Regions from separate parts of the Kitasatospora sp. NPDC002040 genome, predicted to be linked through region 4. Evidence: riboswitches for the same ligand, from Rfam matches in the RefSeq annotation. Region 4 holds a riboswitch; each other region holds the start of a gene.
The links. Region 4 has a riboswitch for cyclic di-AMP ahead of ABT118_RS19895 (C40 family peptidase). Riboswitches for the same ligand answer to the same signal wherever they lie in the genome.
Positions count from the first base shown of each region.

Region 1 (7,011 bases), on a different contig from region 4:
AGGAGGGCGGCATCAGGCGGGTCCAGACTGTACGGATAGCGGAAGGATCTGTTCACTATTCGGCATGAACGGTGGGCATGCCAATGAGTGACGCCGCTGGACCGCCATCCGGACACTTATCTGACTGAAAGTGATCCGATCCTCACGCTGACTGGCCGGAACAGGTCGAACACGACAAGTCGGAGTACTGACCATTGGCCGGACCCGACGCCCTCGCCGACCCGGCGGGCGGCATAGGTTCACAAGTGTTCACCGAACGAGCCGTCAGGAGACCTGCTCATGGCCACCGCCACCGTCCCGTCCACCACCCCGGTCCTCGCCGACCTGCTCCCGCAGGCCGGCTCCCGCCTCGGCGTCCAGGCCCGCGAACTCGCCCTGGTCGCCGGGGGAGCGGTGCTCACCGGACTGGCCGCCCAGCTCTCCGTCCCGGTGCCCGGCTCGCCCGTCCCGGTCACCGGCCAGACCTTCGCCGCCCTGCTGGTCGGCACCGCGCTCGGCACCCGGCGCGGCATCGCCGCCCTCGGCCTCTACCTGCTGGCCGGGATGGCGGGCATGCCCTGGTTCGCCGACGGCAGTTCGGGCTTCGCCATGCCCAGCCTCGGCTACGTGATCGGCTTCGTGCTCGCGGCCGGACTGGTCGGTGCCCTGGCCCGGCGCGGCGCGGACCGCAGCCCGCTCCGGACGGCCGGTGCGATGCTGCTCGGCACACTGACCATCTACGCCGTCGGCGTCCCCTACCTGGCCGCCTCGCTCGGCGTCCCGCTGGCCCGCGCGGCCGAACTCGGGCTCTACCCCTACCTGGTGGGCGACGCCCTCAAGCTGGTGCTGGCGATGGGCGCCCTGCCGCTGGCCTGGAAGCTGCTGCGACGCGCCTCCTGATCTGACGGACCGGCACGGGCCCGGGTACCCGCGCATGCCACAATTCCCCCCATGCGCGTGTACCTGGGTTCCGACCATGCCGGATACGACCTCAAGAACCACCTCGTCCAGTGGCTGAAGGAGAACGGCCATGAGCCGGTCGACTGCGGCCCGCACATCTACGACGCCGTGGACGACTACCCGCCGTTCTGCCTCCGGGCGGCCGAGCGCACCGCCGCCGACCCCGAGTCGCTCGGCGTCGTGATCGGCGGTTCGGGCAACGGCGAGGCGATCGCGGCCAACAAGGTCAAGGGCGTCCGGGCGGCGCTGGCCTGGAGCGAGCAGACCGCCTCGCTCGGCCGCGAGCACAACAACGCCAACGTGATCAGCGTCGGCGGCCGGATGCACACCGAGGCCGAGGCCACCCGCTTCGTCGAGATCTTCCTCAACACCCCGTACAGCGGCGAGGAGCGGCACACCCGCCGGATCGAGATGCTCTCCGAGTACGAGACCACCGGCGAGCTCCCCCCGATCCCCGCCCACCACCCGCAGGTCTGACCCCCCGGACCGGTCGGGATCGACGAACAGGGGCGCGGGGGACCTACCGGTCCGCCGCGCCCCTGCCCGTTCGGTCAGAAGCCGTGCGGGAGCCACGGGGCCAGGGCGGAGGCGAAGGCCCGGTCGGTCTCGGCCAGGGCGCCGTCGGAGAGCTCGCGCACCAGCCCGGCCCGGCCGAGCGCCGCGAGCCGGACCCCGCCCAGATAGGCCGCCCCCAACTCCCGTACATCCAGCGCGAGATCGGCCGCGTCACCGGTGCGGACGCAGCTCGCGCCCTTCCCCGGCCCCTCGCTGTGCAGCCGCCACCGCCCGGCGTTCCACGGCGCGAAGGCGTCGGTCAGCTCCAGCACCACGTCCACCGCCGCCGCGTACTCCCGCAGCTCCAGCGCCTCCCCGACCCGGACCAGCCGCACGTGCAGCGCGTCCGCCGGGCGCGGGTCCAGCCGCCGGGGGTCGTCGACCAGGTGCAGCACCGGGTCGTCCACCGGACGGTTGGCGACCGTGACCCGCTCCATCAGGTCCAGGTCGAGCAGGTACTCCCACAGCGCCGCGTACACCCCGGGCGTGAGCGCCTCGACGTCCCGGACCCGCACGGTGCCGTCCGCGAGGTCGTCCGTGCCCCAGACCATGGACACGGAGTACCGGGCGTAGCCGAGCAGTTGGCCGCTCGCGCGGTCCTCGGCGAGCACGCACTGCTGGGGCGAGGCGCCGTCCCGCCCGCCGGGCGGGTCCAGCAGCGGGAGCTGCTCCCACCCCGGCCGGCGCTCCAGCATCCCGGGCCGCCCGGGGACCAGCTTGGCGTACAGCTCCTCACAGGCCGGGCCGCTCGCGGCCGGATCGGCCAGCCGTAGCCGGACGCTCCGGTCCACCGGGGCCTGCACCCTGACCTTGCCGGTCGGGACGGTCAGCGCCATCCGCCAGCTGCCCAGGCCGTAGCCGAACCGCCCGTAGATGCCGGACTCCGAGGCGGTCAGCACCGCGACCGCCTCGCCGCCGTCGCGCAGCCCGTCCAGTTGACGGCGCATCAGCCCGGTCAGGATCCCGCGCCGCCGGTGCGTCGGCAGCACGCCGACCATGGTGACGGCGGCCACCGGGACCACCGCACCGCCCGGAACGGTCATCCGCAGCGAGAACGCCCCGGCGCAGGCCACCGGGGTCGCGCCGTCCCGGACCACCAGTGAGCGGGCCGGCTCGGTCAGCGCCTTCCAGAGCGCGCGCTCCTCGGGCTGCTCCTCCGGGCCGCCGAAGGCGACCTCCAGGGCCCGGTACCAGTCGTCCCACTCCTCGGCCGTCAAGGTACGTACCGTCAGGCCGTCAACTGTTGCGTCGTCAAAGGGTCCGGTCTCAGCGGTCATATGCCAACAGCTACCACCGACCTGCGTCGTGCGCGACCGACTTTCGGCGGCTTGACGTGACGTGTCCGGGCTCCCGGGGGCTCCCGGGCGGCTCCGGCGGCCGAAACCCGCCGGGCCGGTGCACGCGCGTGCGCCCGGCGGCGCCCCAACCGTCGACGGCGGGCCACAGCGGTGGATAAGGTCAGAGGCCATGGCTGGCAGCACGCCGGGCGCGACGCCCCGGCCGACTGAGACGGGCCCGGGCGCGCAGGCGGCCGACACCCCGTGGACGGCCCGGTTGCGCAGCAGGCTCTACCGGGTCCGCCGAGTGCTGCGCCGGACCGGGGTGGACTACTTCCGCGGCGACGCCTCCGACTGGCTCGCCTTCGCGGTGCTGTTCGCGGCCGTCCCGCTGCTGGTCCTGCTGAACGTGCTGATCCCGGCCTGGGCGCCGCCCACCGCGCTGGTGCTGCCGATCCTGGCCGGTGCCCTGCTGCTGCGGCCCGGCACCCTGGTGCTGCTCTACGCGGCGGCCGCGCTCGGCCTGTCGGTCGAGTCGCTGATCCACACCGGCGAGCGGGTCGCCAGCACCAGCCCCGACACCTATGTCTACGGCGTCACCCCCGGCGCCGCCCTGGTGGTCGGCGCGGTCGGGGTGGCCGGGCTGCTGCTGGCCCAGTTCCGCAGCCGGGTCGGGGTGCCCTGGCGGGGCGGCGGCTCGATGCTGTTCGACCTGCGCGAGCGGCTGCGGGTGCAGAGCCGGGTGCCCGCGCTGCCCGAGGACTGGTCCGCCGACATGGCGCTCCGCCCGGCCGGTGGCCAGTCCTTCTCCGGCGACTTCGTGGTCGCGGCCAGGACCGGCCCGGGCCGCCGCACCCTGGAGGTGGTGCTGGCGGACGTCTCCGGCAAGGGGATGGACGCGGGCTCCCGGGCGCTGCTGCTCTCCGGCGCCTTCGGCGGCCTGCTCGGCTCGCTGCCCGCCCAGCAGTTCCTGCCCGCCGCCAACGGCTACCTGCTCCGGCAGGACTGGGAGGAGGGCTTCGCCACCGCGGTCCACCTGGTGCTGGATCTGGACACCGGGGAGTACGAGCTGTTCTCGGCCGGACACCTGCCCGGGATGCAGCGGCACGCCGGCACCGGCTGCTGGGAGGTCAAGGAGTCCACCGAGGGCGCGCTGCTCGGGGTGTACGACGGCGCGGTGTTCGAGGCGGTGCGCGGCCGGCTGGACCGGGGCGATGTGCTGATGCTCTGCACCGACGGCATGGTGGAGATCCCGGGCCGGGACCTGACCGAGGGGATGGACCGGCTGATGGGCGAGGCGGACCGGCTGGTCGGCGGCGCCGCGTTCTCCCAACACGGCGGCCGGGGCTCGGCGGTGAAGCTGATCGAGTCGGTGGCCAAGGACGTGAACGACGACCGCGCGGTGCTGCTGCTCTGGCGCGGGTGACGGTCCGGTGGCCGGTGTGTGTCAAGTCGGTGCGCCGGTCTTCGGCCATTCCTGATCGCCGCCGGGCGGAGTGGATCTAGGTCGGCCCCCACCAGCACGGGAACGGTCAACTTCCAGTTGGGGGCACCCGTCCGACGGACCGTCAGCTCGGCTGGGCTATCGTCTCGGTCGGCGGAAATTCGTCTCACATCGCAGGATCTTCGCGGCTGCCTTCCGGCAAGTCCTTTACGCAGTCCGCACGAACGACCACACTGAGTCCGGGTGGGACGGTCGGTTCTCGGGGGTCTCGGGGGATTGGGCCCGCCACGAAGCCTCGCTACGAAAGAATGAGGAAGTGAGTCCGGGTGGCCTTCTCCGTCTCTGCCCTGGTCCTGTTCGGGATCATCGTCATCATCTTCATCCGCAACAAGCAGTTGAAGACGAGCCATGCGATCATCGCCGCGCTCTTCGGTTTCATGCTGAGCCAGTCCACGGCGGCCAAGCCGATCCAGGACTTCCTCAGCCAGCTCGCGCAGACCATCTCCTCGGTCGCCAGCTGATCCGTCAGCGCCGTTCGGGCCTTCCGGTCCGCTAGCGACGGCCCCGCCACCAGCGACCCAACCGTCCACGCGGTGGCACGGGTTCGGCCTGCGGCGGGGCCACGGCACCGGGGTGCTCGGCGACCATCAGCAGGAACAGCCGGGCCCAGCGCAGCCGTTCGCCGCGCGGCCAGTCCTGCGCCCGCAGGGCCGCCGAAGCCGCCTGGCACACCGCGCCGTTGACCCGGACCTCGGCGACGTCATGGCCGGTCTTGCCGCCGAAGAACAGCTTCACGCCGTTCACCTGGCGGTCGGTCAGCTCCGGCAGCTCGGCGGCGGTCAGCACCGGGGTCAGTTCGCGCCCGGCGAGCCAGTCGGTCAGCGGGCCGGTGTCGGCTCCGAAGACGGCGGCCGGGCCCTGCACCACGTGCCAGCCGGGGAAGTCGGGCGTGGAGCAGTGCGCACCGCTGCCGCCGAGCAGCCCGACCACGGTGGTCGCCGTGGTCCCGGCCCACATCCTGACCGCGCTGTCGAGCTGCTCCACCTCGGTGCCGCCTACGCCGGCTGCACAGTCCCAGATCACCGGGGCGTCGCCCCGGCCGAGGTGCAGCACGTAGCCGAGGTCGAGGTGGCCGCCGGTGCCGGGCTCGGTGTGCTCGCGGAACGCCACCGCCGTGGTGCCTGGTCCGCGCACCACCGCACCGTCCACCGTGAACTCCTGACCCAGCCCGGCCATCTCGCGGACCACACCGCGCTGGACCACGGCCAGCCGCTCCTCGGGGCGCACAGACGGGTCTCCTCGCTTCGCAGCACTTCGAACAGCGGCTCTCGATGCTCGAACGCCGCGAGCGTATCGGCCCGACGTGAGCGGTGTCACGGTGAAGGTTGGCGGAGCGGGATCGAGCGGGTACGCACGGCGATTTCCGCCACCCTCCGTGGGCGGGCCGGGGACGAAGCGTCAGCGAATCGGGCCCCCAGAGGCCCAGGTCCCGTCCGGAGCGTGACCTTCGTCCCTGATCATCCTTATTGACCGTTCAACCGGGGCTTGCCAGCAAGCGGAGGATCGGCTTCTATTCGAGGCCTGTCCGGTGAACGACCGGACGGGCTCAACCGGGCGGAACGCCGAGTCCTGCCGCCGCCCGGCGCCTCGAACAAGGCACGCATGGCAGGAGCGGGGGACCCAAGGTAAGTCGCCGAACCGGTGTGACCGGTCCGGCTTGGGGTGAAGCCGCATTCCTGCGGCCGGGCAACTCCAGCCCGAACCCGACAGCTCACCTCGTAGGCGTCGGAGAGGACCACCCATGTCCGCACAGGGCAAGCACCGTCGCGTCCAGCTGTCCCACCTGACCCGGATCGCCGTCGCGACCGGCGTCCTCGGCGCCACCTTCGCGCTTCCGGTGGCCGCCGCCAGCGCCCACCAGGGCCACGCCACCGCCGTCGCACCGCAGGCCGCCCCGGCTGCCGCGAGCACTCTCGCCACCGAGACCGCCACCGAGACCCCGGCCGTGGCCCCGGTCGCGGACGCCACCCCGGCGGCGAGCCAGTACAAGGTCGTCGGCGGCGACACCCTCTCGAAGATCGCCACGGCCCAGCAGGTCGACGGCGGCTGGGAGAAGCTCTACCAGGACAACCGCAGCGTGGTCGGCGGCAACCCGAACCTGATCTTCCCGGGCCAGCAGCTCTCGCTCTCCGGCAAGGCCGCGGCCGCCGTCGCGCCGAAGGCCGCCGAGGCCCCCAAGGCCGAGACCAAGCCCTCCACCAACTCCACCGCGGACACCTCCACCAAGGCGTCCCGCTCCAAGTCGGCCGTCGCCCCGAAGGCCGTCGAGGCCCCCAAGGCCAAGCCGGCCACCACCGCGCCGAGCACCGCCGCCGCCAAGCCGGCCACCGTGGCCACCGGCGGTTACGTCGCCCCGGTCAGCGGCGGCACCTCCACCGCGTACCACGCCTCCGGTTCCTCCTGGTCCAGCGGCTACCACACCGGTGTCGACTTCCGCGCCTCGACCGGCACCAGCGTCAAGGCCATCACCGCCGGCACCGTGGTCTCGGCCGGCAACGGCGGGTCCTACGGCAACGAGGTCGTCGTCAAGCACGCCGACGGCAAGTACTCCGAGTACGCCCACCTCTCCTCGATCTCCGTCTCGGTCGGCCAGTCCGTCTCGGCCGGCCAGCAGCTGGGCCTCTCCGGCGCCACCGGCAACGTGACCGGCCCGCACCTGCACTTCGAGGTCCGCACCGGCCCGTCCTACGGCTCCGACATCGACCCGGTCGCGTACCTCCGCGCCCACGGCGTGAG
Region 1 is NZ_JBEOXV010000004.1:416,281-423,291, reverse strand. Features, by position in the region: gene ABT118_RS15035 (biotin transporter BioY) at 280-879, shown strand; gene ABT118_RS15030 (ribose-5-phosphate isomerase) at 931-1,416, shown strand; gene ABT118_RS15025 (GNAT family N-acetyltransferase) at 1,491-2,771, opposite strand; gene ABT118_RS15020 (PP2C family protein-serine/threonine phosphatase) at 3,049-4,197, shown strand; gene ABT118_RS15015 (hypothetical protein) at 4,542-4,736, shown strand; gene ABT118_RS15010 (DUF6348 family protein) at 4,768-5,502, opposite strand; cyclic di-AMP (ydaO/yuaA leader) riboswitch at 5,861-6,013, shown strand; gene ABT118_RS15005 (M23 family metallopeptidase) at 6,017-7,011, shown strand, end outside.
Region 1: another riboswitch for cyclic di-AMP. It lies ahead of ABT118_RS15005 (M23 family metallopeptidase); the one in region 4 lies ahead of ABT118_RS19895 (C40 family peptidase).

Region 2 (7,011 bases), on a different contig from region 4:
TCGTGGATGGCCTCGGCGGTGTTCACGTCCAGGGCGGCGCGGGCGGCCGCCTGCACCGCCGGGCCGCCCTCGCCCATGGCCCGGGCGACCCGGACCCGGTCGTCCAACAGCTGGGCCAGGTACCGGCCGGTGGTGAGGAAGTACACCCGGTCCGCCGCGGTGCCGTCCATCGCCTTCTGGGCCGCCGCCATCAGGGCGCGGCCGGTGTTCTTGTCGGCGATGATCCGCAGGATCGCGACCAGGTTGTCCTCGTCCGCCTGGTCCGGTGCGTCCTTGGCCGAGACACCGGCCGGCGTGGTGCTGTCGGCGGCACCGGCCGAGGTCGGGAACAGGATCGCGGGAGTGAGGGCGACTGCGGTCAGGACAGCCGAAACGCGGGAGAGCTTCACCGAATGAACTCACTAACGTCAAAAATGATCAGAGGTTTGGATGATAGGTCGTCAACCATCTGTTGCTCCAACCGGTTTCCGGTCCGACCGGAATGCCCGAATCAAGGCCCCCGGCTCGCGCCGACACCCTTGGCCAAACGCCCCGGAGCTTGGAGACTGGACCCCGTCAGGAGAACCACGCGCACCCCACAACTCCCGGGAGCCCCACGTGATCCGCACCCGTTCCGCGCTCCGCCGCAGCTGCACCGTCGTCGTCGTCCTGCTGGCGGGCGCCACCCTGGCCGCGTGCGGCAGTGGGACGCCGCACCAGGGTTCGGCGGCCGTGGTCGGCGGTGAGCGGATCAGCATCGCGGCGGTCGAGTCCCGGGTGACCGGGCTGCGGGACGCGGTGGCGGCGGAGTCGGGCGGCCAGCGCAGCACCGAGCGGGCCGGGCTGGTCCGCCGGACCGTCGCCGAACTGGTGCTCAACCAGGTGGTGGACCGGGCCCTGGCCGACCGGAACCTCACCGTCACCGACGGGGAGATCGCCGACGCCCGGGAGGCCGAGGCCGAGATGCTCGGCGGCATGGCGGAGCTCCAGCGCGAGCTGCTGTTCAAGCAGAGCGTCGCCGCCGGGGACGTGGACGCCTTCTACCGCCAGCAGCTGGGCATCAGGAAGCTCGCCGCCGCCGCGGGCAAGGACGCCCGCACCAGCGAGGGAGACGCCGTCGTCCGGGCCGCCCTCACCGACGCCGGGGCCAAGCTGAAGATCGACGTCAACCCGCGCTACGGCCACTGGGACGTCCAGCAGATCGGCCTCGCCAACACCGTCTCCGACTGGATCAAGCAGCCCGCCGCCACCGCCTGAGCAGGTAGGTTCGGAGCCGTGGACACTCCGAAGCTGATCCTGCTCACCACCACCCACCGGGTCGCCCCCGGCCTGCTCTCCTGGCCCGCCTGGCAGGCCCTGCACGGGGCGGCCCGGGTCCTCGCCGCGGACCCGGAGCACCCCCAGCTCCCCGCCGTCCGCCAGGCCGGCGTCGAGGTGGAGCTGGTCGAACGCGGCTCCGCCCCGGCGCTGGCCCGGCTGCTCACCGGCACCGAGGGCACCGTGCTCTGGCTCGGCAGCACCGACGGCGACCCCGGGCTGACCGACGCGCTGGCCCGGATCGCGGTGGAGGAGGCCGGCCGGGTGCCCGAGATCGAGGTGCTGCCCGGCTCGTACGACCTGCCCGGTGCCCGGCTGCTCGACCTGGCCTCGGTGATGGACCGGCTCCGCTCGCCCGGCGGCTGCCCCTGGGACGCCGAGCAGACCCACGCCTCGCTGGTGAAGTACCTGGTGGAGGAGGCGTTCGAGCTGGTCGAGGCGATCGAGGAGGGCGACCGCGCGACGCTCCGGGAGGAGCTCGGCGACGTCCTGCTCCAGGTCTTCTTCCACTCCCGGATCGCCGAGGAGCACGCCGAGGACCCGTTCACCATCGACGACGTCGCGGGCGACATCGTGGAGAAGCTGATGTACCGCCACCCGCACGTCTTCGGCGACGTCGAGGCCACCGAGGCCGCCGAGGTCGAGGCCAACTGGGAGCAGCTCAAGGCCGCCGAGAAGCAGCGCGAGTCGGTCCTGGACGGCGTCCCGGCCGGACTGCCCGCCCTCGCCTACGCCGCCAAGCTGGTCTCCCGGGTCCGCCGGGCCGGCTTCACCGCCGTCCCCGACGCCGCGTACGAGCTCCCCGCCGAGCTCACCCAGGAGTCGGCCGGCCGCCTGCTGCTCGCGCTGGCCCAACGGGCCTACGACGCGGACGTGGACGTGGACGCCGCCCTGCGCACCGCGGCCCGCGCCTACCGGGACCGGATCCGTTCGGCGGAGGGCCTGGCCTGACGGTGTGCCGGATCGCGGACGGATTCGTGGCCGGGCCGTGACACCCGGCTGGCAGTCTCGCCCGGATGACCGAGATCGGATTTCCCTGGGTGCGCCGCCTGTTGCTGCTCGCGGTGGCGGCGGCGATGGTGCTGGGCGCGGGCTGGTACTGCTACGCCTGGGTCCTGCCGGGCGAGTCGGGACCGGCCAACTCCGGCAAGGTGTCGAGGGCGAGCGCCACGGCCCGGGCCGAGCTGGACCGGAGCCTGGCCGAGGTGCTCGCCGCCCTGCCCGGCCGGCCGGAGCTGCTCGGCACGGCGGAGCTGGACCACTGCATCTGGCCCTGGGACTTCGAGACGCACGACCGGGGCGGGATCAACTGCCAGCGCCAGCAGGCCAGGTACCTGGCCCTCGACGGCAATCCGGTGGCCGCAGGCCGGGACTGGGACCAGGCCCTCCGCGCGCTCGGCTGGACCCGCAGCGCCGATCGGGGCGGCTCCGGCGACGTCTGGATGCTCCGGCAGGACTACCTCGACCGGCTGGAGCGCGACTGCCTGCTGGTCACCTTCGTCCGGGACGAGGCCGGGCTGTCCGAGCTCGACAACGAGCTGCGGCTGGAGGGGACCAGCCAGTACCGGCGCGACGTGCGGAAGTTCGACGGGCTGGACGCCGCCCGGCGAGCGCTGGCGGCCGGCCGTCCGGTGGTCGAACTCTCGTTGCTCCGCACCTACTACAGCGACGGGCGGCCGATCGGGCCGCCGTACTGAGCGGGTCAGGCCTGGACGGCGGTCCCGACCGGTCGGCGCTGGGCCGGGACGGTGTCGGTGACGACCTCGCCGATGGCGTCGCCGATCTGGGCCAGCAGCTCGGCCAGCGGGGCCAGGTGGTCCGGGAGTTCGGCCAGCGCGAGGATGCGTTCGCCACCGGGGCCGGTGATGCAGAACAGGTCGATCGGCCCGAGGTGCTCGGCGGCGGTGGCCACCAGGGCGGCCACGTCACTGGGCTGCCGGGCGTCGCCGCTGACGCCGACCACGGGGCAGCCGGGCCGGTCGAGTTCGGTGGCGAGGTCCTCCGCGACACCGGGGTGCTGGTCGGCGATCAGCATGCCGGCCGCTCCGGCCGCCGAGAAGCGGCGGGCCAGGTCGACGCCTGAACCGCCTTCGAGTACCGCGATGACCACCACTGCCCCGGCTACCCGCATGGCCTGCTCCTCCTTGAGCGCTACGCCCGGTGGAGCACGCCGCACCGGCGTCCACCGAGACCGTATCGGAGGATCGTAAGCACGAGCCGATCCTCCGCAAGGGCATTTACCCGCCAGGTGACCAGGCTCACGCATACTTCCGCAGGTGCATCCGCGGGTTACGGTTCAGGACATGCCGGACACGCACCGAACCGCCCAGCCGGAACTCTTCACCTGGGAGTTCGCCGCCGACCCCTATCCCGCGTACGCCTGGCTGCGCGAGCACGCTCCGGTGCACCGCACCACGCTGCCCAGCGGGGTGGAGGCCTGGCTGGTCACCCGGTACGCGGACGCCCGGCAGGCACTGGCGGACGGGCGGCTCTCGAAGAACCCAGCGCACCACAGCGGACAGGCCCACAAGACCGGCCGGGTCGGCATCCCGGGGGAGCGGCAGGCCGATCTGATGACGCATCTGCTGAACATCGACCCGCCGGACCACACCCGGCTGCGCCGGCTGGTGTCGAAGGCGTTCACCCCCCGCCGGGTGGCCGAGTTCGAGCCGAGGGTGCAGCAGCTGACCGACCGCCTGATCGACGACTTCGCGCAGCGCGGCTCGGCCGACCTGATCCACGAGTTCGCCTTCCCGCTGCCCATCTACGCGATCTGCGACCTGCTCGGCGTGCCGCCGGAGGACCAGGACGACCTGCGCGACTGGGCCGGGGCGATGATCCGTCACCACGGCGGCCAGCGCGGCGGGGTGGGCCGGGCGGTGAAGAAGATCAGGACGTACCTGCTGGAGCTGATCCACCGGAAGCGGGCCGATCTCGGCGACGACCTGATCTCGGGGCTGATCCGGGCCAGTGACCACGGTGAGCACCTGACCGAGAACGAGGCCGCCGCGATGGCCTTCATCCTGCTGTTCGCCGGCTTCGAGACCACCATCAACCTGATCGGCAACGGGACCTACGCGCTGCTCCGCAACCCGGCCCAGCGGGCGCTGCTGCAGGAGTCGGTGCAGCGCGGCGAGAAGGAGCTGCTGGCCACGGCAGTGGAGGAACTGCTGCGCTACGACGGTCCGGTGGAGCTGGCCACCTGGCGGTTCGCGACCCACCCGCTGAGCATCGGCGGGGTGGACATCCCGGTCGGCGACCCGGTGCTGGTGGTGCTGGCCGCGGCCGACCGCGACCCGGCCAGGTTCGCCGGGGAGAACACCCTGGACCTGGCGCGCAAGGACAACCCGCACCTCGGATTCGGTCACGGCATCCACTACTGCATCGGTGCGCCGCTCGCCCGGATGGAGGGTCAATTCGCCCTCGCCACGCTGCTGACCAGGCTGCCGGACCTGCAACTTGCCGCCGATCCGGCCGAGCTGCGCTGGCGGGGCGGCCTGATCATGCGCGGGCTGCGGGAGTTGCCGGTGTCGTTCACCCCGGAGAACTGACGGCGTGTCGGTCAGATCTGATCGGGCGTGATCTGAGTACGCATCAATCCGGACATACCAGTATGGTTTGTGGACGTCCCGCTGCGCAGCGTGATTTATGTGTGATCTGTTCGACATAAGCTTGTGATCCATCTGGTCATCTGCTTACTCTCCCTGGTGTTCGCAGCTGCGAACCCCGTGCGCGGAACGCCGAATCCTGCCCGCCGCGCTGCCGGGACACCGACCAGACCCTTGGGCAGGGGCGGGGGACCCACGTAATTCGCCGTCCCCCACGGCTTGGGGTGAAGCCGCCAGCGATGGCGGCCGGGCCACCTCCCGGTCCGAACCCGACAGCTCACCTCGCAGGCGTGCGGAGAGGGACTTCTTCATGCTCTTCACCGGTTCGGGCCGTCATCGTCGTCGTACGCAGGCCGAGAAGGTCATCGCCGTCGCGGGAGTTGCAGGCGTCGGCCTCGCGCTGCCGCTGCTGAGCGCCACCGGCGCCCACGCCGCCCCGGTCGACACCTGGGACAAGGTCGCCCAGTGCGAGAGCGGCGGCAACTGGAGCATCAACACCGGCAACGGCTTCTACGGCGGGCTCCAGTTCACCCCGAGCACCTGGAAGGCCTTCGGCGGCCAGTCCTACGCCGCGCAGGCCAACCAGGCCAGCAAGGGCCAGCAGATCGCCGTCGCCGAGAAGGTGCTCGCCTCGCAGGGCCCCGGCGCCTGGCCGGTCTGCTCCGTCAAGGCCGGTCTGACCAAGGGCGGTTCGCCCGCCCAGGTCGACACCTCGGCGGGCAAGGCCTCGCGCTCGGAGACCCGGGCCGCCGCCCCGAAGGCGGAGACCAAGGCCGCCCCGAAGCAGCAGGCGGCGCCGAAGCCGGCCACCCCCAAGGCGGCCGCGCCGACCGTCAGCGCGCCGAAGCACGCGGCGCCGAAGGCACCCGCCGCCACCGGCGGATACACCGTCAAGTCCGGTGACACCCTCTCCGGCATCGCCGCCGCCCAGGGGCTGGACTGGCACCAGGTCTACCAGGCGAACACGGCCGTGATCGGCGGCGACCCGGACCTGATCCTGCCGGGCCAGGTGCTCAAGCTCGGCTGACCGGGCCGCACCGATCCACGACACACCGTCAGCGCGGGGCCGCACCGGCTCGTTCCGGTTCGGCCCCGTTCGCGGTCATTCAGGTGAACTACCGGTGAGTAGCCGGGCCACACGGTGAGACAGGACCAAGGTCAGCGTGGTCCCGGGCCGAGGTGCGGTTAGGCTCTGGTCGTAAACGACAACACATCCCGCTTCCGCCAAGGAGATGCCTCGTGCCGTCCATTGATGTCGTCGTAGCCCGCGAGATCCTCGATTCCCGCGGCAACCCCACGGTCGAGGTCGAGGTCGGTCTCGACGACGGCAGCACCGGCCGTGCCGCCGTTCCGTCCGGCGCCTCCACCGGTGCCTTCGAGGCTCTCGAGCTGCGCGACGGCGACAAGAACCGCTACTTCGGCAAGGGTGTCGAGAAGGCCGTCCTCGCCGTCATCGAGCAGATCGGCCCGGAGCTGGTCGGCTACGACGCCACCGAGCAGCGCCTGATCGACCAGGCCATGCTCGACCTGGACGCCACCCCGGACAAGTCCTCGCTCGGCGCCAACGCGATCCTCGGCGTCTCCCTCGCCGTGGCGCACGCCGCCTCCGAGGCCAGCGACCTGCCGCTGTTCCGCTACCTCGGCGGCCCGAACGCGCACGTGCTGCCCGTCCCGATGATGAACATCCTCAACGGTGGGTCGCACGCCGACTCCAACGTCGACATCCAGGAGTTCATGATCGCGCCGATCGGCGCGGAGTCCTTCTCCGAGGCCGTCCGCTGGGGCGTCGAGGTCTACCACACGCTCAAGGGCGTGCTGAAGGAGCGCGGCCTCTCCACCGGTCTGGGCGACGAGGGCGGCTTCGCGCCGAACCTCGACTCCAACCGCGAGGCCCTCGACCTCATCGTCGAGGCCATCAAGAAGGCCGGCTACACCCCGGGCAAGGACGTCGCGCTCGCGCTGGACGTCGCTGCCTCCGAGTTCTTCAAGGACGGCGCCTACCAGTTCGAGGGCAAGGCGCTCTCCTCCGCCGAGCTGATCGCGTACTACGCCGAGCTGGTCGCCGCGTACCCGCTGGTCTCGATCGAGGACCCGCTGGACGAGTCCG
Region 2 is NZ_JBEOXV010000003.1:150,927-157,937, forward strand. Features, by position in the region: gene ABT118_RS10955 (ALF repeat-containing protein) at 1-389, opposite strand, end outside; gene ABT118_RS10960 (SurA N-terminal domain-containing protein) at 598-1,236, shown strand; gene ABT118_RS10965 (nucleoside triphosphate pyrophosphohydrolase) at 1,255-2,247, shown strand; gene ABT118_RS10970 (hypothetical protein) at 2,313-2,993, shown strand; gene ABT118_RS10975 (SDR family NAD(P)-dependent oxidoreductase) at 2,999-3,427, opposite strand; gene ABT118_RS10980 (cytochrome P450 family protein) at 3,600-4,847, shown strand; cyclic di-AMP (ydaO/yuaA leader) riboswitch at 5,059-5,209, shown strand; gene ABT118_RS10985 (transglycosylase family protein) at 5,215-5,931, shown strand; gene eno (phosphopyruvate hydratase) at 6,144-7,011, shown strand, end outside.
Region 2: another riboswitch for cyclic di-AMP. It lies ahead of ABT118_RS10985 (transglycosylase family protein); the one in region 4 lies ahead of ABT118_RS19895 (C40 family peptidase).

Region 3 (7,011 bases), on a different contig from region 4:
AGCCCGGGTTGTCCTTCTGGTTCGGCCGGTCGCCGAGCACCGCGTCGAAGCAGGCGCGGGCGACCGGGACGAGGTCCGGGTGGGCGACCCAGGAGCCGTCGAAGCCGTTGCCGGCCTCGCGCTCCTTGTCCGCCTTGACCTTCTCCAGCGCGGCGGCGTTGACCTCGGGGTCGCGGCGGGACGGGATGAAGGCGGCCATGCCGCCGATCGCGTGGGCGCCGCGCTTGTGGCAGGTCTGCACCAGCAGGCGGGCGTACGCGGCCATGAACGGCGAGGTCATCCCGACCGTGTTCCGGTCCGGGAGGATGTAGTGCTCACCGGCGTCGCGGAAGTTCTTCACGATCGAGAACAGGTAGTCCCACCGGCCCGCGTTCAACCCGGCGGCGTGGTCCCGGAGTTCGTAGAGGATCTCGTCCATCTCGAACGCGGCGGTGATGGTCTCGATCAGCACCGTGGCGCGGATGGTGCCGTGCGGGATGCCGAGCGCGGCCTGCGCGTGGGTGAAGACGTCGTTCCAGAGCCGGGCTTCCAGGTGGCTCTCGGTCTTCGGCAGGTAGAAGTACGGGCCGGAGTTCGGGTCCTCGGCGCCGCGCGCGATCAGCCGGGCGGCGTTGTGGAAGAAGTACAGGCCGAAGTCGAACAGGCCGCCGGAGACCGGGGTACCGTCGACCAGCAGGTGGCCCTCGTCCAGGTGCCAGCCGCGGGGGCGGACCACCACGGTGGCCAGCTCGGCGGCGGGCTTGAGCGCGTACGACTTGCCGGCCTCGGTGGCGAAGTCGATCCGGCCCTCGAAGGCGTCGATCAGGTTGATCTGACCGCTGACCACGTTCTCCCAGGTGGGGGCGGTGGCGTCCTCGAAGTCGGCGAGCCAGATCTTCGCGCCCGAGTTGAGGGCGTTGATGACCATCTTGCGGTCGGTCGGCCCGGTGATCTCGACCCGGCGGTCCTGCAGGGCGCGCGGCGCCTCGGCGACCTTCCAGTCGCCGGCCCGGATCGCGGCCGTCTCGGGCAGGAAGTCGAGGGTGCCCGCGGCCGCGGTCTCCTCGCGGCGGGTCCGTCGTCGGGCCAGGAGCTCCTGCCGGCGGCCTTCGAAGGCGCGATGGAGGCCGACCACGAAGGCGACCGCGTCCGGGGTGAGCACCTCCTCGGCGCGGGGGACGCGCGGACCGGCGACAGTGACGACGGGAGCGGCGGGAGAGGCGCCGGCGGATCCCTGGTCTGCGGCCATGGGCAGGACACTCCTTGGACTGTTGAGCCAACAGGGAAATTCCGGTGGGAACTTCCTCGATACCGACCCGTCTGCTGGCGGGTTCGGTTCTGTAAGGTGGAGACTAGTTTCCGCGATACAGAATTTCAACGCTTTGTTGAGGTAGATCGCTGGGACTCTACTCCTCCTCCGACAGTGAAGGGAACGCCGGTGGCCAGCACCTCCGCCGCAGCACCCACAGGGGCCGACCGGGCCACCGGCGGCGTGCAGTCCGTCGAGCGCGCCTTCCAACTGCTGGAAGCCCTGGCCGACTCGGGCGGCATCGCCACCCTGAGCGAACTCTCGGCCACCTCCGGGCTGCCGATGCCGACCATCCACCGCCTGATTCGTACCCTCGTGCAGCAGGGCTATGTCCGCCAGGACACCGCCCGTCGCTACACCCTGGGCCCCCGGCTGATCCGGCTCGGCGAGACCGCGGGCCGACTGCTCGGCAGCTGGGCCCGGCCGTACCTGGCCGAGCTGATGGAGGCCACTGGCGAGACCGCCAACCTGGCCGTGCTCGAGGGCGGCGAGGTGGTCTACGTCGGGCAGGTGCAGTCGCGCCGCTCGATGCGGATGTTCACCGAGGTCGGCCGCCGGGTGCAGCCGCACTGCACCGGCGTCGGCAAGGCGCTGCTGGCGCAGCTCGACGAGGCCGAGGCGCGCGGCGTGCTCGGCACCCAGCCGCTCCAGTCGCACACCCCCTACACCGTCACCGACCCGGGTGAGCTGTTCGCCCAGCTGGCCCAGGCCCGGGAGCGCGGCTACGTGGTGGACGACCAGGAGCAGGAGATCGGCGTCCGCTGCATCGCGGTCGCCGTCCCGGGCGCGCCGACCCCGACCGCGCTCTCGGTCTCCGGCCCCGAGGCCCGGATCCGCGCCCTGGAGGCGCAGGCGGGCAACTCCTCGCTGGTCCCGGTGATGCGTCAGATCGCGTCCCGACTCGGTCAGGTCCTGGCTCCCTGAGCCGGACACCGTCCCCGCGTCCGCCCTCGCATCCGCACGAACCCGCGCCGCGCCGATAGATTCTGCACCGGCAGCACTACGTTCGGTGAGCAGGAGAGCGCAATGCGTGGACGCGTCATCACCCTCGGACTGGCCGCGTCGGCGGCCCTGGTCCTGGGCATCGGCCCGGCGGTCGCGGTACCGGGCGGCTCGGACCTCCAGGTGGTCCGGCTGGACCCGGACCCGGCCGCGCCCGGCGGGCTGACCACCGTGCACGGGTTCGTCGCCAACGGCGGACCGCTGCGGACGACCGCCCCGTTCACGGTGCTGATCGACCTGCCGGCCGGGTTCACCGCCGAGGGGCCGTACTTCCCGACCACCTGCCGGACGGCGGGCGCCCGGGTGGTGAGCTGCACCTTCGGCCCCGGGCTGCCCCCGTTCGGGAGCGCGACCGCGCTCGTCCCGGTCCGGGTGAACGCCGACGTGCCCCCCGGCACCAGGGCCGAGGGGCACGTCAGGGTGGTGAGCACCGACGATCACCACACCGCGAACAACAGCACGCCGTTCACGCTGACCGTCGGGTGAGTCAGCGGTAGACCCGGACGTAGTCCGAGGCGAAGCTGATCGGGGCCGAGCCGGACGGGCCCGGGTGGTACTGCCCGGCGCCCACCGACAGGTTGAGGATCAGGTAGGCCGACCAGTTGCTGCCGACGCCGGTGCCGTCGGAGAACACCTTGGTCCCGTTCACGTACCAGTCGACGGAGTTGGCGCCGTAGTAGGTGCCGATGGTGACCCACTTGTCGTGGCCGACGGCGTTCGCGTCGGTGTGGTACTTCAGGCCGGACTTGACGTGGTTGGTCAGCTCCAGCAGACCGGCGTTGTCGGGGTGGTACTCGAACGAGTCGATCTCCCCGTTGCCGTTCTTCCAGGTCCACAGCGCCGGCCAGGCACCGGAGCCGGCCGGCAGCTTGACCCGGGTCTCGGCGTAGTCGCCGGTCTTCACCTGGAAGCCTTCCGAGGAGTACTCGGTGGTGAGCAGCCCGGTGTCCCAGGCCTGCTTGCCGTTCTCCAGGGTGTGGCTGGAGGGCTTGGCGGTGAAGGTCGCCACCCCGCCCGAGACGCTGACGCCGTTCTGGCTGATCCAGTCGAGCTTGTTGTCGTCCGGGTTGTGGGTGCCGTAGCGGTACGAGCTGCTGCGGTCGCCGACCCACTTGGAGCCCCAGGCGATCCCGTTGTCGAACTCCTCCGACCAGGTCAGCGCCTTGCCGGGGATCGGTGAGGTCCCGGCCGGGGTGGTGGGGGTCGGCGTGGGGGTCGGGGTCGGCACCGGGGTGGGCGTGGGGGTGGGCGTCGGGGTCGGGGTGACCGCGCCGCCGACCGTCAGCCGCTGCGACGGCAGGTTGTGCCAACTCCCGTTCAGGTCCTGCCAGAAGCCGAACTGGGTGTACGTGCCGGCCGGCAGCGAGCGGGCCCCGCTGGTGAAGTTCACGCCGCTCGGGCAGATCTGCACGTTGCTCGCGTTGCCGGGGAAGTCGAGGTTGCGGCCGGCCGCGTCGCGGACGCCGACACCGAGCGTCTTCGCGGTGAAGCAGCTGCCGGAGTGCACGGTCAGACCGGCCTTGGTCGCGGTGTTCGCGGCCATCGAGCCCGGCGTGAGCCGGTCCTGGGTGACGGAGGTGGCGGCCTGGGCCTGGCCGGCCAGCGGAGCAGCGGCGATCAGCGGTACGGCCACCAGGGCGGCCGCGCCGAGACGCGCAGGGGTCAGGGCAATACGCATGGGCAGGGTCCTCGTCGACGCCTACGAGGTGAGCTGTCGGGTTCGGGCCGGAGGACTGCCCGGCCGCGCGTGCGCGCGGCTTCACCCCGAGCGGTTCCCTGCCGGGGCAGGGGTGACCGCAGACTGACCTGGTTCCCCCGCTCCTGTCCGAACTCGGTGTGGTCGAGTAACCGTCGACGGGCGGACAGGACTCGGCGTCCCGGCGACGGCGTCCGCAGCGGCGCGGACAACTCCATGCAGGCTAGGCAGATTGTCCGACCATCGACAATGAGACCTCTCTCACATCCCCGGAAAACGGGCGGAATCAGGACGGCACTCCCGGTCGCACAGGAGGAATTACCGGTCCTGCTCACACGAATTGCCGAAATCCGGCAAACGGTGACCCAAGGGCCATTCCACCGCATCCGACGGCCGGTCAACTGCCGTTCATCCCAGGCCAATCAACTCGACGGGCCGGTGTTCTTATCATACGCTCGGCGCTCAGCGGGGGTTTCGCAGCGGCATTCACGAATGCCTGCTGCCATCTTTCGCCGACCAATCAACTCCGCCCCGATAAACGGAAGTTCGACCGACTTCTCCGTCCCGTCAGCGAAAGGCACAGACATATGCGCGCACCGCGCCCGTGGTTCAGCAGGTCCGCCGGAGTACTCGTCACGGCTCTCACCCTCGGCCTCCTCACCGGAGGTGCGGTCGGCCCGGCCAACGCCGTGACCGGCGACGTCCCGATGGACGACGAGTACTCCTTCACCGCCAAGCTCGCCATCGGCGACCAGGGTCTGAGCTGCTCCGGCGTTCTGATCGACCCGCTCTGGCTGCTGACCGCGAGGAGCTGCTTCGCCGACGGCACCACCCCCGCCGCCGCCGGCCCGCCGAGGCTCGCCACCACCGCGACGGTCAACCGGGTGGACCTGGCCGACACCGCGTCCGGACGGACCCTCAAGGTCACCACGCTCGCCCCGCACGCCGACCGCGACCTGGTGCTGGCCAAGCTGGAGTTCCCGGTCTTCGGGGCCAACCGGATCAAGCTCGGCAGCACCGCCCCGGCGGCCGGCGAGATCCTCACGGTGGCGGGCTTCGGCAGCACCCTGAGCACTGCCGCGCCGACCAAGCTGCGCGCCGGCGATTTCACGGTGCAGAGCGTCGACGCCGGCGGCATCGGTATCAGCGGCAGCTCCCCGAGCTACGTCTCCGTCTGCAAGGGCGACGCGGGCGGCCCGGCCTTCCGTACCGTCGGCGGTGTCCCCGAGCTGGTCGCGATCTCCAGCACCTCGCACCAGAAGGGCTGCTTCGGCGCCCCTGCCACCACCGACAACGGCGCCTACGAGGTCCGCACCGACAACCTCGGCAGCTGGATCGACGGCGTCGTGGCACCCACCCGCCCGCTGCTCGCCCCCGGCGCCACCCTGACGGCCGGTCAGTCCCTGCTCGGCCAGGACCTGAAGCTGACCATGCTCGCCAACGGCGACCTGGCGCTGACGCACCGGAAGGTCGCCAACGGCGTGCTCTGGTCCTCCGGTACCGGTGGCAACCCCGGCGCGTACGCCGTCATGCAGCCCGACGGCAACCTGGTGGTCTACCGGAGCGGCGGCGGGCCGGCCACCGGCGGCGCCCTCTGGTCCGGCAACACCTCGGGCAACAGCGGCGCCTACCTCGCCCTCCAGGACGACGGCAACCTCGTGCTCTACCGCGGGGACTCCGCTCCCGGCCCGGCGGCCGGCGCGCTCTGGTCCACCGGCACCCTCCGGACCGGACCGGCCTTCCCGTCCGGACGGACGGTCTGGCCCCGGCAGTGGGCCGAGCAGGGGAGCACCCTGCTGATGCTGCAGCAGGACGGCAACCTGGTGCTCTACCGCAGGAGCGACGGCGCGGCCCTCTGGGCCAGCCACACCAGCGGCAACCCCGGCACCCGGCTGGTGATGCAGACCGACGGGAACCTGGTGCTCTACCCGGCCAACGGCGGACCGGAGACCGGCGGCGCCCTCTGGAACAGCGGCACCTACGGCAACCACGGTGCCCACCTCAGGCTCCAGGACGACGGGAACCTGGTGATCTACCGCCAGGACGGCGGCCAGGGCATCGGCGGCGCCCTCTGGGCCACCAGCACCTTCGCCTGACCCTGCACCGCCCGGGGCCGGAGGGACCAACCCTCTGGCCCCGTCCGGGTGTTCAGGACAGCCAGGTCTGGATCTGGGCCGCTGCGGCCGGGGCCCAGCCGAGTTCGAGGTGGTTCAGGCCGGTGAGCAGCCTGGTGCCGGCGACGGTGCCGATGCCGGTGGTGTCGAGGGCGCTGGCGGTGAAGACCAGGCCGTCGCTGGGGCCGCGGTTCTCGTTCAGCAGGCCGGGCAGGTCGGCGGAGCCACCGGCCAGCAGGTAGCTGGGGATGCTCGCCGGGATGCCCGCCTGCTGGAGCGGCCCGATCAGTGAGCCGGCGTCGATCGCAGCCTGGATGCCCTGGCCGGAGCTGTAGTAGCCCTGGCCGCCGTAGTAGGTGGTCCACCAGTCCTGGGTGAGCTGGTCGACGCCGTACAACCCGTCCCAGCGGGCCAGCAGTTGGCGCTGCCCGGGGTAGCAGTCGTAGCCGCCGCTGGGCAGCACGCCGAGGCAGGGCTGCGCGGTGTAGCTGCCGTAGCAGGTCAGGTAGAGGTGCGGCGAGGGCGCGTTGGCGGTGCCGCCGCAGGCGGGCCAGGTGGCCAGCGAGAAGCTCCAGCCGTGGGCGTAGACGTAGTCCATACCGCCGTTGGGGCCGCCGAGCGTGACCAGGCGGCGGACGTCACCGACGTACGGCCGCCCCCAGGACGGGCGGACGGAGGAGACGTAACTGCGGGCCGCCACCTCGCCCTTGCTCCAGGCGACCAGGTCGGCCTGCGCCACGCCGAGCCGGTCCCGGATCAGGGCCAGGGCGTCACCGACCACCTGGGACTGCATCAGGTTGTCGCCGTGCTTGTGGGCGAAGTTGACCGCGAAGACCCGGTGCCCGGCGGCGGCCAGCTGCTGCGCCAGCCCGGTCGAAGGACAGCCGGAGGCACCGCAGTTGGTGCCCTCG
Region 3 is NZ_JBEOXV010000012.1:131,194-138,204, forward strand. Features, by position in the region: gene aceB (malate synthase A) at 1-1,228, opposite strand, end outside; gene ABT118_RS24025 (IclR family transcriptional regulator) at 1,418-2,212, shown strand; gene ABT118_RS24030 (COG1361 family protein) at 2,315-2,776, shown strand; gene ABT118_RS24035 (glycoside hydrolase family 16 protein) at 2,778-3,968, opposite strand; cyclic di-AMP (ydaO/yuaA leader) riboswitch at 3,972-4,137, opposite strand; gene ABT118_RS24040 (trypsin-like serine protease) at 4,574-6,082, shown strand; gene ABT118_RS24045 (esterase/lipase family protein) at 6,135-7,011, opposite strand, start outside.
Region 3: another riboswitch for cyclic di-AMP. It lies ahead of ABT118_RS24035 (glycoside hydrolase family 16 protein); the one in region 4 lies ahead of ABT118_RS19895 (C40 family peptidase).

Region 4 (7,011 bases):
GATCACGTGGACCGCGTACGCCACCCCGGGGCCGTCCTGGCGGACCGAGAGCCACTGGAGCAGGAACCAGAGCCCGAGCACCAGCCAGGCCGGGAAGCGCAGCGGCAGGAAGAGCAGCACCGGCACCAGCGTGGTCACCCGGGCCCGGGGGTACAGCCGCAGGTACGCGCCCAGCACCCCGGCGATCGCGCCGGAGGCCCCGACCAGGGCCCGCACCGACTCGGGCCCGTGCGCCTCCGCCAGCGCCCAGCCGTAGGTGGCGAGGCAACCGACCGTCAGGTAGCCGAGCAGGAACCGGACCCGGCCGAACCGCTGTTCCACCCCGGGGCCGAAGACGAACAGGAAGAGCATGTTCCCGAGCAGGTGCAGCCAGCTCGCGTGCACGAACAGCGAGGTGAGCACCGAGAGCGCCGGGATCTTCCGGGGCGTCTGCACCGGCGGGCAGTCCGCCGCCGGCGGTGGCACGGCGGCCGACCGGTCCGCCGTCAGCGGGTGCCCGGAGAGCAGCTCGGCGGGCACCGCGCCCCAGCGCTGCTCGTAGCGCTGCTCGGCGCAGACCCGGGCCGCCCCGGTGCCGTAGCGGGGGTTGAGGCCGAAGCTCGGGGCGGTCAGCAGGACCAGCACGCTCAGCCCGATCAGCGCGAAGGTGACGACCGGCGGGCGTTCCGCGGCCCTGCCGCCCGGGGTGTCGAGGTGGTCCAGGACGGGGATGGCCATAGCGGAGAGCATTCCTCCGGGAGCCCCCGCCGACACCGTCCGGTACTGCGGCTGGCCTACTGCCCGCATCACGGACCGACTGCCCGCGGGTCGGACGGCAGGCAATAGGCTGGGCGCTCCGGACCCTGGGTGACCGCCGCGAGGCGGCACCAACGAGAGGACTTGGCAGAATGACGATCGCCGCCCCCACCGCCGAAACCCGCTGGCGCTGCACCCTCTGTGGCAACCTGACCCGCTTCGACGTGACCCGCTCCTCCCGGGTGGTGGAGTTCCTCCACTTCGACCTGGCCGGCGACTCCAAGGTGGAGGAGACCGAGGTGCTGACCGAGACCCTGGAGTCGGTCCGCTGCCGCTGGTGCAACGCGGTCGACCAGGTCGAGCTGGTGGCGCGTCCGGACGCCGAGCAGGCGGCCAAGGAGCAGCAGGAGTCCTGACCGGACAGGGCCTGGTGCACCGGCCCCGGCCCGCGCGGAGTGTGGCGCGGGTCGGGCCGGGGCACGGTTACCGCGACAATTGCAGAGAGCGGTGTGTTTGAGGGCAGCGGCAACCGGCCGTACGGACCCCGCGCAGCAGGATCGGAGCCGAGGACGTGGTGGACGCAGCATGGGGGGCGGCCGAGTCGCAGGAGCAGCCTCCCGCGGCCACGACCCCGCCCGCCCGGGAGCCCGCCGAGGCGCCGGTGCCCGCTCCCGCCGAAGCCCCCGAACAGCTCGGCCGGCCGCTCCCCGAGGGCGTGCGGCACCGGGTGGTGGGGATCGCCGCCGACGCGCTCGGCGGCCTGCCCGCGGCCGAACTGCCGGTCTCGCTGCGCCAGTACGCGAAGTTCACCCCGGCGCGGCGGGCCAAGTACGCGGCCACCGCACTGGCGGCCGCGCTGGAGGCCGACCCGGCCTTCCGGCTGCGGATAGCCGATCGGCTCCGGCTCGGGCAGCCGGATCTGGTGCGGGCGCTGGAGGCGGGCAGTGTGCCGGGTGCCGCCGACCCGATGGACGTCGCCGCCGCCGCCTACCTGCTCCGCCCGGCCGGCTGGGCCGTGCTGGTGGCCGAGGCGGGCGAGCAGGTCGAGCGCGCCGGTGCCGAGGGCGCGGCGGCCGAGGCGGCCCGGCTGGTGGAGAAGCTCCAGGAGGAGCTGGCCGAGCTGCGCACCCAGTCCCGGGCCGACCTGGACCGGCAGCGGGCCGACTCCGAGGGCGTACGGCGCGAGGCGGAGTCGCTCCGGAAGAAGGTCCGCACGCTGGAGAGCGACACCCGCCGGGCCCAGGCCGAGGTGCGCAAGCTGCAGCTGGAGCTGACCGAGGTCCGCGCGGCGGCGGCCACCGAGCACAGCACGGCGGAGGCCGAGGCCCGGCGACTGCGGCACCGGATCGGCGAGTTGGAGACCGCGCTGGAGACCGGTCGGCGTTCGGCCCGGGAGGGCCGCAGCGTCGAGGACATGCGGCTGCGGCTGCTGCTGGACACGGTGCTGCAGTCCGCCCAGGGGCTCCAGCGCGAGCTGGCGCTGCCGGTGGCGCAGGTCCATCCGGCCGACCTGGTGGACGCGGTGGCACCGGGTTCGGCCTCGCCGCACGACGTGGCCCGCCGGGCGCTGGCCGAGGACGACCCGGCGCTGCTGGACCAGCTGCTGGCGATCCCGCAGGTGCACCTGGTGGTGGACGGCTACAACGTGACCAAGACCGGGTACCCGACGCTGCCGCTGGAGCAGCAGCGGATCCGGTTGCTGGGCGGTCTGGCGATGCTGGCCCAGCGCACCCAGGCCGAGGTGACCTGTGTCTTCGACGGCCAGGACCTGGACGTGCCGGTGATCCTGGCGCCGCCGCGCGGGGTCCGGGTCCGGTTCAGCCGGACCGGGGAGACCGCGGACGAGCTGATCCGCCGACTGGTCCGGGCCGAGCCGCAGGGGCGTCCGGTGGTGGTGGTCTCCACCGACCGCGAGGTCGCGGACGGCGTGAAGAAGGCGGGTGCGCGCCCGGTGGCGTCGCTGCTGCTGCTGAAGCGGCTGGCTCGGCCCTGACCTGCCCTGACGGTAGGTCAGGGCGGCGTGGCGGGCATGTGTCGGTCCGGTGAATTCCGGTCCGTGGACGGAAGTTCGTACGGGTTGGGGAGTAGCGGACCGCTGGCAAGTTCACTAGGGTCTGGCGTCAAACCTATATTCTGGACATGCACCCGATCGGGTGAGGTCGAGTCCAGGAGTGATGAAGGAGCTCGTCCTTTGGCTTCCCACCGCCGCCCCAAGCAGCCCAGTCGCGCACGGGTCTCCGTGTTGACCGCTGCCGCTGCCACCGCGGTCGCCCTCTCGGCCCAGGCCGGTGCCCACGCGGCCCCTGCCAAGCCGAACAAGGACGAGGTCAAGATCCAGGTCGACAAGCTCTACGAGGAGCAGGAGCAGGCCGCCGAGCGCTTCAACGGCGCCAAGGAGCGGGCCGAGCAGCTGCGCAAGCAGGCCGACCAGCTCCAGGACCAGGTGGCCCGCAGCCAGGACCAGATGACGCAGCTCCAGAGCGGCCTGGCCGCCGTGGCGGCGCAGGAGTACCGCGACGGCGGGGTGGACCCCTCGGTGGCGCTGATGCTCTCCTCCAACCCGGAGGACTACCTGACCCAGGCGTCCAGCGTCGACCAGGTGAACCGGACCCAGACCGACAGCCTGCAGTCGCTCAAGGACCAGCAGCGCCGCCTGGACCAGCAGAAGACCGAGGCCGCGGAGACGCTGGCCGAGCTGGACCGCAACACCAAGGTGCTGAACGACGCCAAGGCCGAGGTGCAGAAGAAGCTGGCCGAGGCCCAGCGCCTGCTGAACCAGCTCAGCGTGGCCGACCAGCGGGCCGTGCTCGGTGACCGCGCCTCGCGCGACTCCAGCCGGATCGACCTCAGCAACCTGCCGCCGGCCTCCGGCTACGCCGCCAAGGCGCTCGCCGCCGCGATGAGCAAGCGCGGCTCGGCGTACGTCTGGGGCGCCACCGGCCCGAACACCTTCGACTGCTCCGGCCTGATGGTCTGGGCGTACGCGCAGGCCGGCGTCTCGCTGCCGCGCACCTCGCAGTCGCAGGCCTCGGCCGGCACCGGCGTGGGGAACAACCTCGCCAACGCGCAGCCGGGCGACCTGGTGATCTACCACAGCGACGCGCACCACGTCGGGATGTACATCGGCAACGGCCTGGTGGTGCATGCCCCGCGCACCGGTGACGTGGTCAAGGTGATGCAGGGCGACGCGATGCCGATCAAGACCATCCGCCGGATCTGACCTTCCGTCAGCCTGATGCGGCATAACGGACATCTCCGTAGCAACACCCGCAACTGACGCGCCGTGACACGCGCGGGCCCGCCGAAATCTCTCTGTGATCCGGGACACATTCGGCGGGCCGTTCCATGCCCGCAACCTGAGGTTTCGTCAGCACAGTGTGCATTTCCGGTCACTGGCAGTCGTAAATTCTGACGAATCACGACTTCATTACGACTTTTTACTTACAAGGATTTGAACCGATCACGGTTGGGTTACTAGGGTCGTCTCGAACCACCGCACTGTCGATCACCCAGCCTGGGTGGCGGCGGGGGTTACCGCCGAGTTCGAGCGCACAGCGCGGCAGTCCGACTGCCGTACGGGGAAGCCCCTGTGAGGGTGCTGTCGATCGGAGCCGGGGAACCACGTTCCTCGGGGTGAATCGGCGCCAGGTCGACGGACCGTCGTGAGACGGCTCGCCGGTGAGGCGTCGTAGGGCATCTCTTCCAGCCCGAACCCGTCAGCTCACCCGGTAGGCGGACGTAGGAAGAAGGAGCCCGCCTTCGTGGCGTCCCATCGTCGTCCCAAGCCTGCCGGCCGTACCCGCGTCTCGATCATCACGGCTGCCGCCGCCGCTGCGGTGGCCCTGTCCGCCCAGACCGGTGCCCACGCCGACCCGACTCCCACCAAGGACGAGGTCAAGACCCAGGTCGACCAGCTCAACGAGCAGGCCGAGGCTGCGACCGAGCAGTACAACGCGGCCACGGAGAAGCAGCAGACCCTGCAGCGTCAGGTCAGTGCCCTCCAGGACCAGGTGGCCCGGCAGCAGGCCGAGGTGACCACCATTCAGAGCGCCCTCGGCGAGGTCGCCGCCGAGCAGTACCGGACCGGCGGGATATCTCCCACCGTCCAGCTGATGCTCTCCAGCAGCCCGGACGCCTTCCTGGGCCAGGCCGACTCGCTGAGCCAGCTCGGCACCTCGCAGGCCGACGCGCTCAAGACGCTGAAGGGCGAGCAGGCCAAGCTCGACCAGCAGAAGTCCGAGGCGCAGAACAAGCTCGCCGACCTGGAGAGCACCGCCCGGGAGCTCAAGGCCGGCAAGGAGCAGATCCAGGCCAAGCTGGCCGCCGCGCAGTCGCTGTTCGACTCGCTGAGCAAGCAGGAGCAGGAGGCGCTGCGCGCCGCCGAGGCCAGGTCCGCCGCGGAGGCCGCCACCAAGGCGACCGCCAAGCCCGCCTCGGACGACCGCGCCTCGCGCACCGAGAGCCGCCCCGACCTGAGCGGCCTGCCGGCCGGTTCGCACGCCGCCGCCGCGGTCGCGGCCGCGGTGTCGCAGATCGGCAAGCCGTACGGCTGGGGCGCCACCGGCCCGGACAGCTTCGACTGCTCCGGCCTGATGCTCTGGGCCTACAACAAGGCCGGGGTCTCGCTGCCGCGCACCTCGGAGTCGCAGATGGGCGCCGGCCAGAACATCGGCACCAACATCGCCGACGCCAAGCCCGGCGACCTGATCATCTACCGCGGTGGCGGCCACGTCGGCATGTACGTCGGCAACGGCCAGATCGTGCACGCCCCGCGGACCGGCACCCTGGTGCGGTACGAGTCCGCCACGGTGATGTCGATCACCCGCATCGTCCGGGTCTGACCACCCGTTCGTCGTACTGCCCGCAGGCCCGGCCCCGTGCCGGGCCTGCGGCGTTTCCGGAACCGGCACTGGTGTCCGATTAGTGGTCAAATATTCGGTGCTGTAGGGGTTTGGACTAGATCGCTGCGACTCGCTAACGTCTGCCCCCGGACCTTCGCGAGGACGCCGCCCGACCCGGGCGACGGCGGTGGCCCGGCGCAGGAATGGAGCCGCCGCCGGTATGTCGACGCACAGCCGTTCTCCCCTGCCAGGCGCCCGCCGGTTCACCCGGGCGCTGGTGCTGACCGCCGCGGCCACCACGGTGCTCGGGCTCGCCGCGACCGGCACCGCCGGGGCGGCACCCGGTGCCCCGGCCGAACCGCCGACCCGCAAGGACGTCAAGGCCCAGGTCGACCAGCTCTACGAGGAGGCCGAGCAGGCCTCGGAGAAGTTCAACGCGGCGATGGAGCAGCAGCGGCAGCTGCAGGCCGACACCGGTTCGCTGCAGAGCCAGGTGGCGGTGGCCCAGGAGGAGCTGACCCAACTGCGCTCCGGGCTCGGCTCGGTGGCCGCCGCCCAGTACCGGGCGGGCGGCATCGACCCGGCGGTGCAGCTGATGCTGGACTCCGACCCGGACGCCTACCTGACCCGGGCCCGCACCCTGGAGCAGACCACGGAGCGGCAGAGCGACACCCTGCGGCACGTGATCGACCGTCAGCGCCGGCTCGACCAGCAGCGGGCCGAGACCACCGCCAAGCTGGCCGAGCTGGAGTCCGTCCGCCGCACCCTGGACGAGGGCAAGCAGGAGATCCGGCAACGGCTGGTCAAGGCCCAGCGGCTGCTGAACACGCTGGGCGCGGGGGAGCGGGCCAGGATGGCCGACGACGACGCCAGGGACGCCGCCAAGCGGGCTGCCCGGGGCGGCGAGCGGCTCGACCTCGGCAACCTGCCCGCCGCCTCCGGCCGGGCCGCCGCCGCACTGGCGGCCGCGAGCAGCAAGATCGGCTCCCCGTACGTGTACGGTTCGACCGGCCCGCGTACGTTCGACTGTTCGGGTCTGATGTACTGGGCCTGGCGGCAGGCCGGAGTGACCCTGCCGCGCACCTCGCAGCAGCAGGCAGGCGCGGGGCAGCGGATCAGCCTCGCCGAGGCCCGGCCGGGAGACCTGGTGATCTTCTACAGGGACATGCACCACGTCGGGATGTACGCCGGCGGCGGTGTCGTGGTGCACGCGCCCTACCCCGGGGCCCGGGTCCGCTACGAGAGCGTCAACGCGATGCCCGTCACCGGGGTGGTGCGGGTCTGACCGGTCCACGGCCGTCGGCCGCCGACCCTGCCCCGGTGGACGGGGGAGCGGTCGGCGGCTCCGTGCTGTCCCGCCGCGCCGCGCTGCTGCTGGCGGCGGCCGGCTTGGTCCAGCTCTCGCCGCCGGCCGTGCGGACGGTCCCGGCCACCG
Region 4 is NZ_JBEOXV010000008.1:135,865-142,875, forward strand. Features, by position in the region: gene ABT118_RS19875 (rhomboid family intramembrane serine protease) at 1-717, opposite strand, end outside; gene ABT118_RS19880 (hypothetical protein) at 888-1,151, shown strand; gene ABT118_RS19885 (NYN domain-containing protein) at 1,397-2,728, shown strand; gene ABT118_RS19890 (C40 family peptidase) at 2,927-3,955, shown strand; cyclic di-AMP (ydaO/yuaA leader) riboswitch at 4,322-4,486, shown strand; gene ABT118_RS19895 (C40 family peptidase) at 4,497-5,576, shown strand; gene ABT118_RS19900 (C40 family peptidase) at 5,797-6,861, shown strand; gene ABT118_RS19905 (hypothetical protein) at 6,897-7,011, shown strand, end outside.